One region of the Streptomyces sp. YPW6 genome, then DNA from elsewhere that is predicted to be linked to it. Evidence: riboswitches for the same ligand, from Rfam matches in the RefSeq annotation. Region 1 holds a riboswitch; the other holds the start of a gene.
What was found. A riboswitch is a leader RNA that binds a small molecule or an ion and turns the genes downstream of it on or off. The one in region 1 is predicted to bind S-adenosylmethionine.
Positions count from the first base shown of each region.

Region 2: another riboswitch for S-adenosylmethionine. It lies ahead of thrC (threonine synthase); the one in region 1 lies ahead of KME66_RS26220 (aminotransferase class V-fold PLP-dependent enzyme).

Region 1 is NZ_CP076457.1:5,987,405-5,992,366, forward strand. Features, by position in the region: gene KME66_RS26210 (cytochrome bc complex cytochrome b subunit) at 1-699, shown strand, start outside; gene trpD (anthranilate phosphoribosyltransferase) at 823-1,887, shown strand; SAM riboswitch class IV at 1,983-2,100, shown strand; gene KME66_RS26220 (aminotransferase class V-fold PLP-dependent enzyme) at 2,291-3,700, shown strand; gene KME66_RS26225 (Lrp/AsnC family transcriptional regulator) at 3,765-4,046, opposite strand; gene KME66_RS26230 (rhomboid family intramembrane serine protease) at 4,043-4,798, opposite strand.
Region 2 is NZ_CP076457.1:3,258,762-3,263,723, reverse strand. Features, by position in the region: gene KME66_RS14225 (trehalose-6-phosphate synthase) at 1-172, opposite strand, end outside; gene KME66_RS14220 (glucosyl-3-phosphoglycerate synthase) at 396-1,346, opposite strand; SAM riboswitch class I at 1,502-1,629, shown strand; gene thrC (threonine synthase) at 1,648-2,943, shown strand; gene KME66_RS14210 (MoaD/ThiS family protein) at 2,979-3,257, shown strand; gene KME66_RS14205 (cold-shock protein) at 3,701-3,907, shown strand; gene groL (chaperonin GroEL) at 4,497-4,962, shown strand, end outside.

The DNA of each region.
Region 1 (4,962 bases):
GGCTTCGCCGAGGGTCTGGTCCGTGTGATGCCGGGCTGGGAGATCAACCTGTGGGGCCACACGCTCGTCCTGGGCGTGTTCATCCCGCTGATCGCCTTCGGCCTGGTGCTCGGTGTCATCGCGCTCTACCCGTTCATCGAGTCCTGGATCACCGGCGACAAGCGCGAGCACCACATCCTGGACCGCCCGCGCAACGCCCCGACCCGGACCGCGTTCGGCGTCGCCTGGATCACGGCGTACTTCATCGGCCTCGTCGGCGGTGGAAACGACCTGTGGGCCACGCACTTCCACCTGTCGATCAACGCGATCACCTGGTTCGTCCGGATCTTCTTCTTCGCCGGTCCGGTCATCGCCTTCATCGTCACCAAGCGGATCTGCCTCGGCCTCCAGCGCCGCGACCGGGAGAAGGTGCTGCACGGCCGCGAGAGCGGCATCATCAAGCGCCTGCCGCACGGTGAGTTCGTGGAGGTCCACGAGCCGCTCAGCCGCGAGCAGCTGCACACGCTCACGGCGCACGAGCAGTACAAGCCGCTCGAACTCGGCCCCGAGGTCGACGAGAACGGTGTCAAGCGGAAGATCTCCCCGGTGCAGAAGCTGCGCGCCAAGCTCAGCAAGGGGTACTTCGCCGAGGGGAACCAGATCCCGAAGGCGACCGCCGAGGAGTACAAGGAGATCAGCGAGGGCCACGGCCACCACTGATCATCTGACCTGATCGCCACCGCGAGAGCCCCGTCCATTCGATGGACGGGGCTCTTCGCGGTCCCCGGGGCTGGATAGGGTGGAGCCGACTCTTCTGACCGGCTGTGGACCCTGGAGCGGACCATGAACGTGGTGACCCCGAGCGGCGGCGACGGCGTGGCGGACCGTTCCTGGCCCGGCCTGCTGAACCCCCTGCTGCGCGGCGAGGACCTCAGCTCCGAGGAGACCGCCTGGGCCATGGACCGCATCATGAGCGGCGAGGCCACCGACGCGCAGATCGCCGGGTTCGCCGTGGCGCTGCGGGCCAAGGGCGAGACCGTGGACGAGGTCACCGGATTGGTCCGCGCGATGTACGCCCACGCCAACACCATCGAGGTGCCCGGCCGCACCGTCGACATCGTCGGCACCGGCGGCGACCTCGCCAAGACCGTCAACATCTCCACCATGTCCGCGATCGTCATCGCCGGCACCGGCGCCAAGGTCGTCAAGCACGGCAACCGGGCCGCGTCCTCGGCGAGCGGCTCCTCCGACGTACTGGAGAAGCTCGGCGTCAACCTGGAGCTGACCCCGCGCCGGGTGGTCGAGGTGGCCGAGCAGGCGGGCATCACCTTCTGCTTCGCCGTGAAGTTCCACCCCGCCCTGCGGTACGCCGCCAAGGCCCGCAAGGAGCTCGGCGCGCAGACCACGTTCAACATCCTGGGCCCCCTCACCAACCCGGCCCAGGTGCGCGCCCAGGCCGTCGGGGTCGCCGACGCCCGGATGGCGCCCATCGTCGCGGGCGTGCTGGCCGGCCGGGGCAATTCCGCCCTCGTCTTCCGCGGCGACGACGGACTCGACGAGCTGACCACCACGGCCACCTCCCGGGTCTGGGTGGTGCGCGACGGCGCGGTCCGCGAGGAGGCGTTCGACCCGCGCGACGTCGGGCTGCCGATCGTCCCGGTCGAGGCGCTGCGCGGCGCCGACGCCTCGTACAACGCCGATGTGGCCCGCCGCCTGCTGGACGGCGAGAAGGGCGCGGTGCGGGAAGCGGTGCTGCTCAACTCGGCGGCGGCCCTCGTCGCCCTGGACCCGGGCCCCGGCACGCTGACCGAGCAGCTCGCGGCGAAGATCGCGGTGGCGGCCGATTCCATCGACTCCGGGGCGGCCAAGCACGCCCTGGAGCGCTGGGTGGCGGCGAGCAACGCCTGAGGGGAGCCCTCGGACCCACGGTGTGCGCGGGGGCGCGGTCCGGATACCGGACCGCGCCCTTGCGTGTGCGCACACGTATGGCAAGATGCTGCGCAGGTCATGAGTGACAGCGACTACGGCCCCGGCCCGCTGTCCGGCAACCCTCCGTCCGTGGCGGGGTGCCCCGGGTGAAGACCAGGCCGTGGGCAGCGAGGTCCGCGGCAAGCGCGGGCCCCTCGGCATCCAGCGGATGTCAGCCCCCGGGGTCCTGGTCCCTAGGGAGCCTCTTGTGAGCAAGCGAATGCGTTAGGGCTTTCTCGGCCTCGTGCCGAGCGCCCTCTTCCGCGCACCTTTCCTCTTTCTCCCGGCGCTGCCGCGTACCCGCCGGCGCCCGGATTTCGCCTGCCTGTTACGGGAGTTCGCCATGTCTGTCTCCACTGTTGCCGTCGCCCCGCCGGTTTGTACCCCGCTGCCCGTTCTGGGGCGGGACGTCACCGTTCCGCTCGTGACCGGCGGCGAGGTCACCTACGCCGCGCTCGACTACGCCGCCAGCGCCCCGGCGCTCCAGCGGGTCTGGGACGACGTCGCCGCCTACGCCCCGTACTACGGCAGCGTCCACCGCGGCGCCGGCCACCTCTCGCAGCTCTCCACCGACCTCTTCGAGAACAGCCGCCGCACGGTCGCCGAGTTCCTCGGCTGCCGCGCCGATGACCAGGTGGTCTTCACCCGCTCCACGACCGACTCCCTCAACCTGCTGGCCACAGCCCTTCCCGCGGACTGCCAGGTCTTCGTGTACGAGACCGAGCACCACGCCTCCCTGCTGCCCTGGCGCGACGCCCGGGTCACCTACCTCGACGCGCCCCGCACCCCGGGGCAGGCCGTCGCGTCGCTGGAGCGCGCGCTCGCCGACCGCGACCCCTGCGGCCCGGCCCTCGTCTGCGTCACCGGCGCCTCCAACGTGACCGGCGAGCTGTGGCCGGTGAGGGAACTGGCCGCCGCCGCCCACGCGCACGGCGCCCGCATCGTCCTGGACGCCGCCCAGCTCGCCCCGCACCACCCCGTCGACATCACCGAACTGGACGTCGACTGGGTCGCGTTCTCCGGCCACAAGCTGTACGCGCCCTTCGGCTCCGGGGTGCTGGCCGGCCGTGCAGACTGGCTCCGGGCCGCCGAGCCCTACCTCGCCGGCGGTGGCGCGTCCCGCACGGTCGCCCGGCGCGCCGACGGCGGCGTGGACGTCGACTGGCACACCACGGCCGCCCGCCACGAGGCGGGTTCGCCCAATGTCATCGGCGTCCACTCCATCGCCTCCGCCTGCCGGGCCCTCACCGAGGCGGGCTTCGACACCCTCGTCGCCCGGGAGCAGGAGCTGGTGTCCCGGGTCCGCGAAGGGCTCGCCGGGGTGCCCGAGGTGCAGGTGCTCTCGCTGTTCGGCGACGACGCGCCCCGGGTCGGCGTCATCTCCTTCGTGGTGCGCGGCTGGAACAGCTCGCACTTCGCCGCCGCCCTCTCCGCGGAGTACGGCATCGGCGTGCGCGACGGCCTCTTCTGCGCCCATCCGCTGGTGCGCACCCTGCTCGGCAGCGGCCCGCAGGAGCCGGGGGAGTGCGGGGCCGCCGAGGCCGGGGCGGGCGAGCTCCCTCTGCCTTCGGCCGGGGGGACCTCCTCCTCGCTCAACGCCATCCGCGTCAGCTTCGGGGCCGGCACGCCCGACGAGCACGTCGACCGCTTCCTGCGCGCGGTGACCGAGCTGGTCCGCGAGGGGGCCCGGTGGACGTACCGCACGGAGGACGGCCGCTGCGTCCCGGACCGCGGCGAGGCCGCGCAGGTCTGAGGCCGGGAACCGATGCGGCCGGGGACGGGCGCGCTGCCCGTCCCCGGCCGGCGTGCCTTCGCGGTTACGCGTCGAGGCCGATGGCGAACGCCGCTTCCAGGTCGTGCTGGGAGTACGTACGGAACGCCACATGGGTGTCCGTGCCCTCGACGCCCGGGATCTTGCTGATCCGGCCGGGGATGATGTCGGCGAGATCGTCGTGCCGGGCGACCCGGACCATGGCGATCAGGTCGTAGGTGCCGGTCACGGAGAAGACCTCGCTGACACTGTCCAGCGCGGCGATGGCCTCGGCGATCTCCGGAATCCGGTCCACACTGGTCTTGATGAGCACGATCGCGGTGATCACGGCTGGCTGTCTCCCTCGGTGGCCGTGGCTGGAACCTTCACCTTAGCCCCCCTCCGATACCGCCCCCAGGCGTACAGGAACCCCGCCGCGAACCCGGCCACATGCGCCAGATACGCCACCCCCGGCCCCGCGTCGGCGCCCTGCGCCGCCGCCCACTGGAGGGCGAACCAGAAGATCAGCACGATCCAGGCCGGGAAGCGCAGCGGCAGGAAGAAGAGGAACGGGAACAGGCTGGTCACCCGGGCCCGGGGGAAGAGGTACAGGAACGCGCCGAGCACCGCGGAGATCGCCCCCGACGCCCCGACCAGCGTCTGCTCGGAATCCGCGTGCGCCGCCGCGTAGCAGACCAGCGCCACATAGCCGCAGCCCACGTAGAACAGCGCGAACCGCACCCGCCCCATGCGCTCCTCGGCCATCGCCCCGAACACGTACAGGAACAGCAGGTTGCCCAGCAGGTGCAGCCAGCTGCCGTGCACGAACAGCGCCGTGAGCGGCGTGATCAGGGCGTGCGCGGAGCCCTCCCACAGCTCGGCGGGGATCACGCCCCACCGCTCGAAGTACGCGGCCTGCGCGGCGAGCAGCGCTTCCTCGCTCCCGTGGCCGGCGCCACCGAATCCGGAGAGCGGGCTGATCAGGAAGACCACCGCGCAGGCGCCGATCAGCCCGTACGTGACCGGGGCGCCGCTGGAGACCGCCGCGTCCCGGATCCTGCCGACCGTGGTCCGCCACGCGGTCTGCCGCCATTCGATCATGTACAGAGCATGACGTACCGGTCGAGAACGGGATGGAGCGCCTCGCCGTGCCGATGCCTATACGCGAGGCCGTAGGGTTACGCCAGGACTTCCGCAGTTCGACGGCGCACCGCGAGATCCTTGACGTAGACAGGTGGAGTCGCGTCGGCGCGCCCGGCGCGGAC
Region 2 (4,962 bases), 2.7 Mb from region 1:
GGGCCGCGCAGACCCACAGCTTGTCGTCGACGGCGCTCAGCCCGGAGACGAGACCGCCGCCGCCGCGTCTGGCGTCGAGCGTCCCGTCCTCGCCGAGCGTGTACGTGATCGGGCCGCGGTTGGACGCGACGAGGACCTGGGCAGGCGAGGAAGACGTGTGCTCGGTGACCATGTAGCGGAACCTAGCCCGTTAGGGAAGCCGCCAAACGCCTCGGAGGGGCACGCGCCTCCCGCCACGCCCTCCCCGGCGCCCGTCCGTGCCCCGGCCCGCGCCTCGGGCCCGGCGTCCGCCAGCGCCTCGGGCCGCGCGTCCGTCCCGGCCTCGGGCACGCCTCCCGCCACGCCCTCTCCGGCGTCCGCCCGCGCCCCGGCCCGTCACGCGCCGCCCCGCCCCCTCACGCCGCGTGGCGCTCCGCGTACTCCGCGATCTCCCGCATCGGCGGCCGCTCCTCCGTGTCCACCGCGTGGGTGCGCGGTACGAAGCCGTCCCCGCCGCGTTCGAACTGGGTCAGCGCCGGCCGTACCAGATGGCCCCGGGAGAGCCTCAGCTGTGCCGTGCGGTAGATCGCCGCCGCCATCCGGCCCAGTGCCTGTCCGTCCTGGTGGCGGTGGACGCGAACGCCGACGTCGACCTGGCCCAGCGCGTCCAGGCCCACCGTGTGCAGCGCGTCCACGAGCAGCCCCAGCTCCACTCCGTAACCGACGGGGAACGGCAGCCGCTCCAGCAGCGACCGGCGCACCGCGTACTCGCCGCCCAGCGGCTGCACGAACCCGGCCAGCTGCGGCCAGTGCAGATTGAGCAGCGGGCGGGCCACCAGTTCCGTGACCCGGCCGCCCTGACCCGCTCGGTCGCCGAGCGGGCGGTCGTACATCGCCTTGACGAAGTGGACGGAGGGGTCGGTGAGCAGCGGGCCGACCGTCCCCGAGACGAAGTCCGCCGAGAAGTCCCTGAGGTCGGCGTCGACGAAGCAGACGATCTCGCCGCTGGTCACCAGGAGTGAGCGCCACAGCACCTCGCCCTTGCCGGGCAGGGCCGGGATCCGGGGCAGGATCGCGTCCCGGTGGACCACGCGCGCGCCCGCCGCCCGGGCCACGGCCGCGGTGGCGTCGGTGGAGCCGGAGTCGATCACCACGAGTTCGTCGACGAGCCGGATCTTCTCCATCAGCTCGCGGCGGATCACCGCCACGATCGCGCCGACCGTGGCCTCCTCGTTCAGTGCGGGCAGGACCACGCTCACGGACGTACGGAGCGGGTCGGCGGCCCGGACGTCGGCGAGCTGGTGCGGCGGGCGGTCGCCGGACGACCAGGAACGCCTGGTCAGCCAGCGTTCCACCTCTTCGAGCACGGTCGGCACTCCCTGTCTGTGTGATCCATCTCGCGGTTCGGACGACTATCTCAACGGTCCGGTGCTTCGGTTACAGTCTTGAACAACGCGGATGACCGTCGCATGTCGGGGTCGGAGCGCGCACAAACGCCTGGATCGAAGATCCAGCGCCATAGAGCTCATCCAGAGGGACTGAGGGAACGGCCCGTTGAAGTCCCGGCAACCCTCCTGCCGACCGCGAGGTCACGGTGGGGAAGGTGCCAATTCCGTCTTGCGGCGAAATGCGTCGCGAGGAAGATGAGGAGAAAGGACCTCCGCCATCATGGCTGTTCAGACCGTCGCAGGTAATGCCACCACCGCCTCCCCGGACCTCGGTCCCGCCGCGGCGCTTTCCTGCCGCGAGTGCGGCGAGCGTTTCGAGCTCGGCCCCCTTTTCGCCTGTGCGTCCTGTTTCGGGCCGCTCGAAGTGGCCTACGACCTGCCCACCGGCTCGCCGGAGGAACTGCGCAAGCGCATCGAGGCCGGTCCGGACAACATCTGGCGCTACGCCCCGCTGCTGCCGGTGCCCGCCGACGTCGCGGACAAGCCCAACCTGAACCCCGGCTTCACCAAGCTGGTCAAGGCCGACAACCTCGCCCGTGAGCTGGGCGTCACCGGCGGCCTGTACGTCAAGGACGACTCCGGCAACCCGACGCACTCCTTCAAGGACCGCGTCGTCGCGATCGCCGTCGAGGCCGCCCGCGCCTTCGGTTTCACCACCCTCTCCTGCTCCTCCACGGGCAACCTGGCCGGAGCCGTCGGCGCCGCCGCCGCCCGCGCCGGACTGCGCTCCTGCGTCTTCATCCCGCACGACCTGGAGCAGGGCAAGGTCGTCATGGCCGCGGTGTACGGCGGTGAGCTGGTCGGTATCGAGGGCAATTACGACGACGTCAACCGCTTCTGCTCCGAGCTCATCGGCGACCCGCTCGGCGAGGGCTGGGGCTTCGTCAACGTCAACCTCCGCCCGTACTACGGCGAGGGCTCCAAGACGCTGGCGTACGAGATCTGCGAGCAGCTCGGCTGGCGGCTGCCCGACCAGATCGTCATCCCGATCGCGTCCGGCTCCCAGCTCACCAAGATCGACAAGGGGCTCCAGGAGCTGATCAAGCTCGGCCTGGTCGAGGACAAGCCGTACAAGATCTTCGGCGCCCAGGCGGAGGGCTGCTCCCCGGTCTCCGCCGCCTTCAAGGGCGGGCACGACGTCGTCCGGCCCCAGAAGCCGAACACCATCGCCAAGTCGCTGGCCATCGGCAACCCGGCCGACGGCCCCTACGTCCTGGACATCGCCCGGCGGACGGGCGGCGCGGTGGAGGACGTCACCGACGAGCAGGTCGTCGAGGCGATCAAGCTGCTGGCCCGCACGGAGGGCATCTTCGGCGAGACGGCGGGCGGGGTGACGCTCGGCGTGACGAAGAAGCTCATCGAGGCCGGTGTCATCGACCCGGCGCTCACCACCGTCGTCGTCAACACCGGTGACGGCCTCAAGACGCTCGACGCGGTCTCCGCCACCTCGCAGGCCACGGCCACCATCAAGCCGAGCCTGGACGCGTTCCGCGCCGCGGGCCTCGGCACCGCCTGACGACCACCCCGTAACGCAGGAAGAAGGGCACCACCATGAGCGTCAAGGTCCGCATCCCCACCATCCTCCGTACGTACACGGGCGGCCAGGCCGAGGTCCCGGCGGAGGGCACGAAGCTCTCCGAGGTCATCGAGTCCCTGGAGAAGGACCACCCGGGCATCGCGGCCCGCGTCCTGGACGACCAGGGCAAGCTGCGCCGCTTCGTGAACGTGTACGTCAACGACGACGACGTGCGCTTCGAGGGCGGCCTGGACGCGGCGACCCCGGACGGGGCAGGCGTCTCGATCATTCCCGCGGTGGCCGGCGGCTGCTGAGCCGTCCGGGGCCGCTCCCGGCGGCCCCGCCGCGCCTCTGTGTGACGGCAGTTGCCCCCTCCGCGAGAGAAGCGGAGGGGGCAATTCTGCATGGTTGAGCGCGGTACAGTTGGGGAAGCCCCATCCGCTGCCCGTGCCGCCCGCATATGAGAATGCGCCCGGCCCCGATAAGAAGCAGCCAAAGTACCTGAACCTCTTGCGGCATAAGTGGCCTTTGCCTGGCCCGACTTGCCCGTAAATCTCAGCAAACCCGCATATTCGCGTGTTCCTCGTGGCCCAGAATTCTCGTCCGATTGACCTGTTGCAGAGGGCAGTTGGGCGGATACATTCGGCCGCGGTCGACGCGCTGCGGCGCCGCGCACCCTCTCCTGTCGGAGGGTGAGTTCCGACCCGGGCCCGCGAAGTGCGGTCCCGTGCAAGGGCCAGTAATAGGGGAGTTGGGCATGGCTCAGGGCACCGTCAAGTGGTTCAACGCGGAGAAGGGGTACGGCTTCATCGCGGTCGACGGTGGTGCGGATGTTTTCGTCCACTACAGCGCGATCCAGATGGACGGGTACCGCACCCTCGAAGAGGGTCAGCGAGTTGAATTCGAGATCTCGCAGGGCCAGAAGGGGCCCCAGGCCGACATGGTCAAGCTCGCCGTCGGCTGAGCTCGGCGCGGTCGTCCGACGACACCACTCACGCACGCAGGGCCCGACCCCGGGAAGAGGGGATCGGGTCCTGCGCGCGTTCCGGGGCAGGGGGTCGCGCCTCGCGCGGGTCCCGGGCCGGCGGTGGCCGCGTACGGGGCGGGCCGCGGCCAGGAACCGCAGGTGACCGCGGCCCGGTGCGGGGGAGGGTGCGCGCCTCGGCACCCCTTATGTCGGCAGGGCTCCGTGGTTCTGTGCTCCTGTGCCGACAGGGTTCCGCGCTCCTGCGCCGGCAGGGCTCCGCGCCCCTGCGCCCCTGATGCTGGTGGGGCTCCGTGCCTCCGTGCGGGCAGGGCTCCGGGGTCCGGCGCCGGGCGGGCTCCGGGGGCCTCGTCCGCATGGCGGGTACTGGCCGAAGGCGCTTGCACTCACGGGGGTCGAGTGCTAATCATTGGCGTTAGCACTCTCCAGGTGAGAGTGACAGAACTTGGACCGGGCCGGTGAGGCCCGCAGGTGCGATGGGGCAAGGAACCATCACACGCGCAGGCCGTCCGTCGCGGGCGCCTCCCGGTCCGGAGAAATCCACCCCTGTCCGGGAGGACCACTTCACATGGCCAAGATCATCGCGTTCGACGAGGAGGCACGGCGCGGTCTCGAGCGCGGGATGAACCAGCTCGCCGACGCCGTCAAGGTCACCCTCGGCCCCAAGGGCCGTAACGTCGTCCTCGAGAAGAAGTGGGGCGCGCCCACGATCACCAACGATGGTGTGTCCATCGCCAAGGAGATCGAGCTCGAGGACCCGTACGAGAAGATCGGTGCGGAGCTGGTCAAGGAGGTCGCCAAGAAGACGGACGACGTCGCCGGCGACGGTACGACCACCGCCACCGTTCTCGCCCAGGCGCTCGTCCGCGAGGGTCTGCGCAACGTCGCCGCGGGCGCCAACCCGATGGCCCTCAAGCGCGGTATCGAGAAGGCCGTCGAGGCCGTCTCCGCCGCTCTGCTGGAGCAGGCCAAGGACGTGGAGACCAAGGAGCAGATCGCTTCGACCGCCTCCATCTCCGCCGCCGACACCGAGA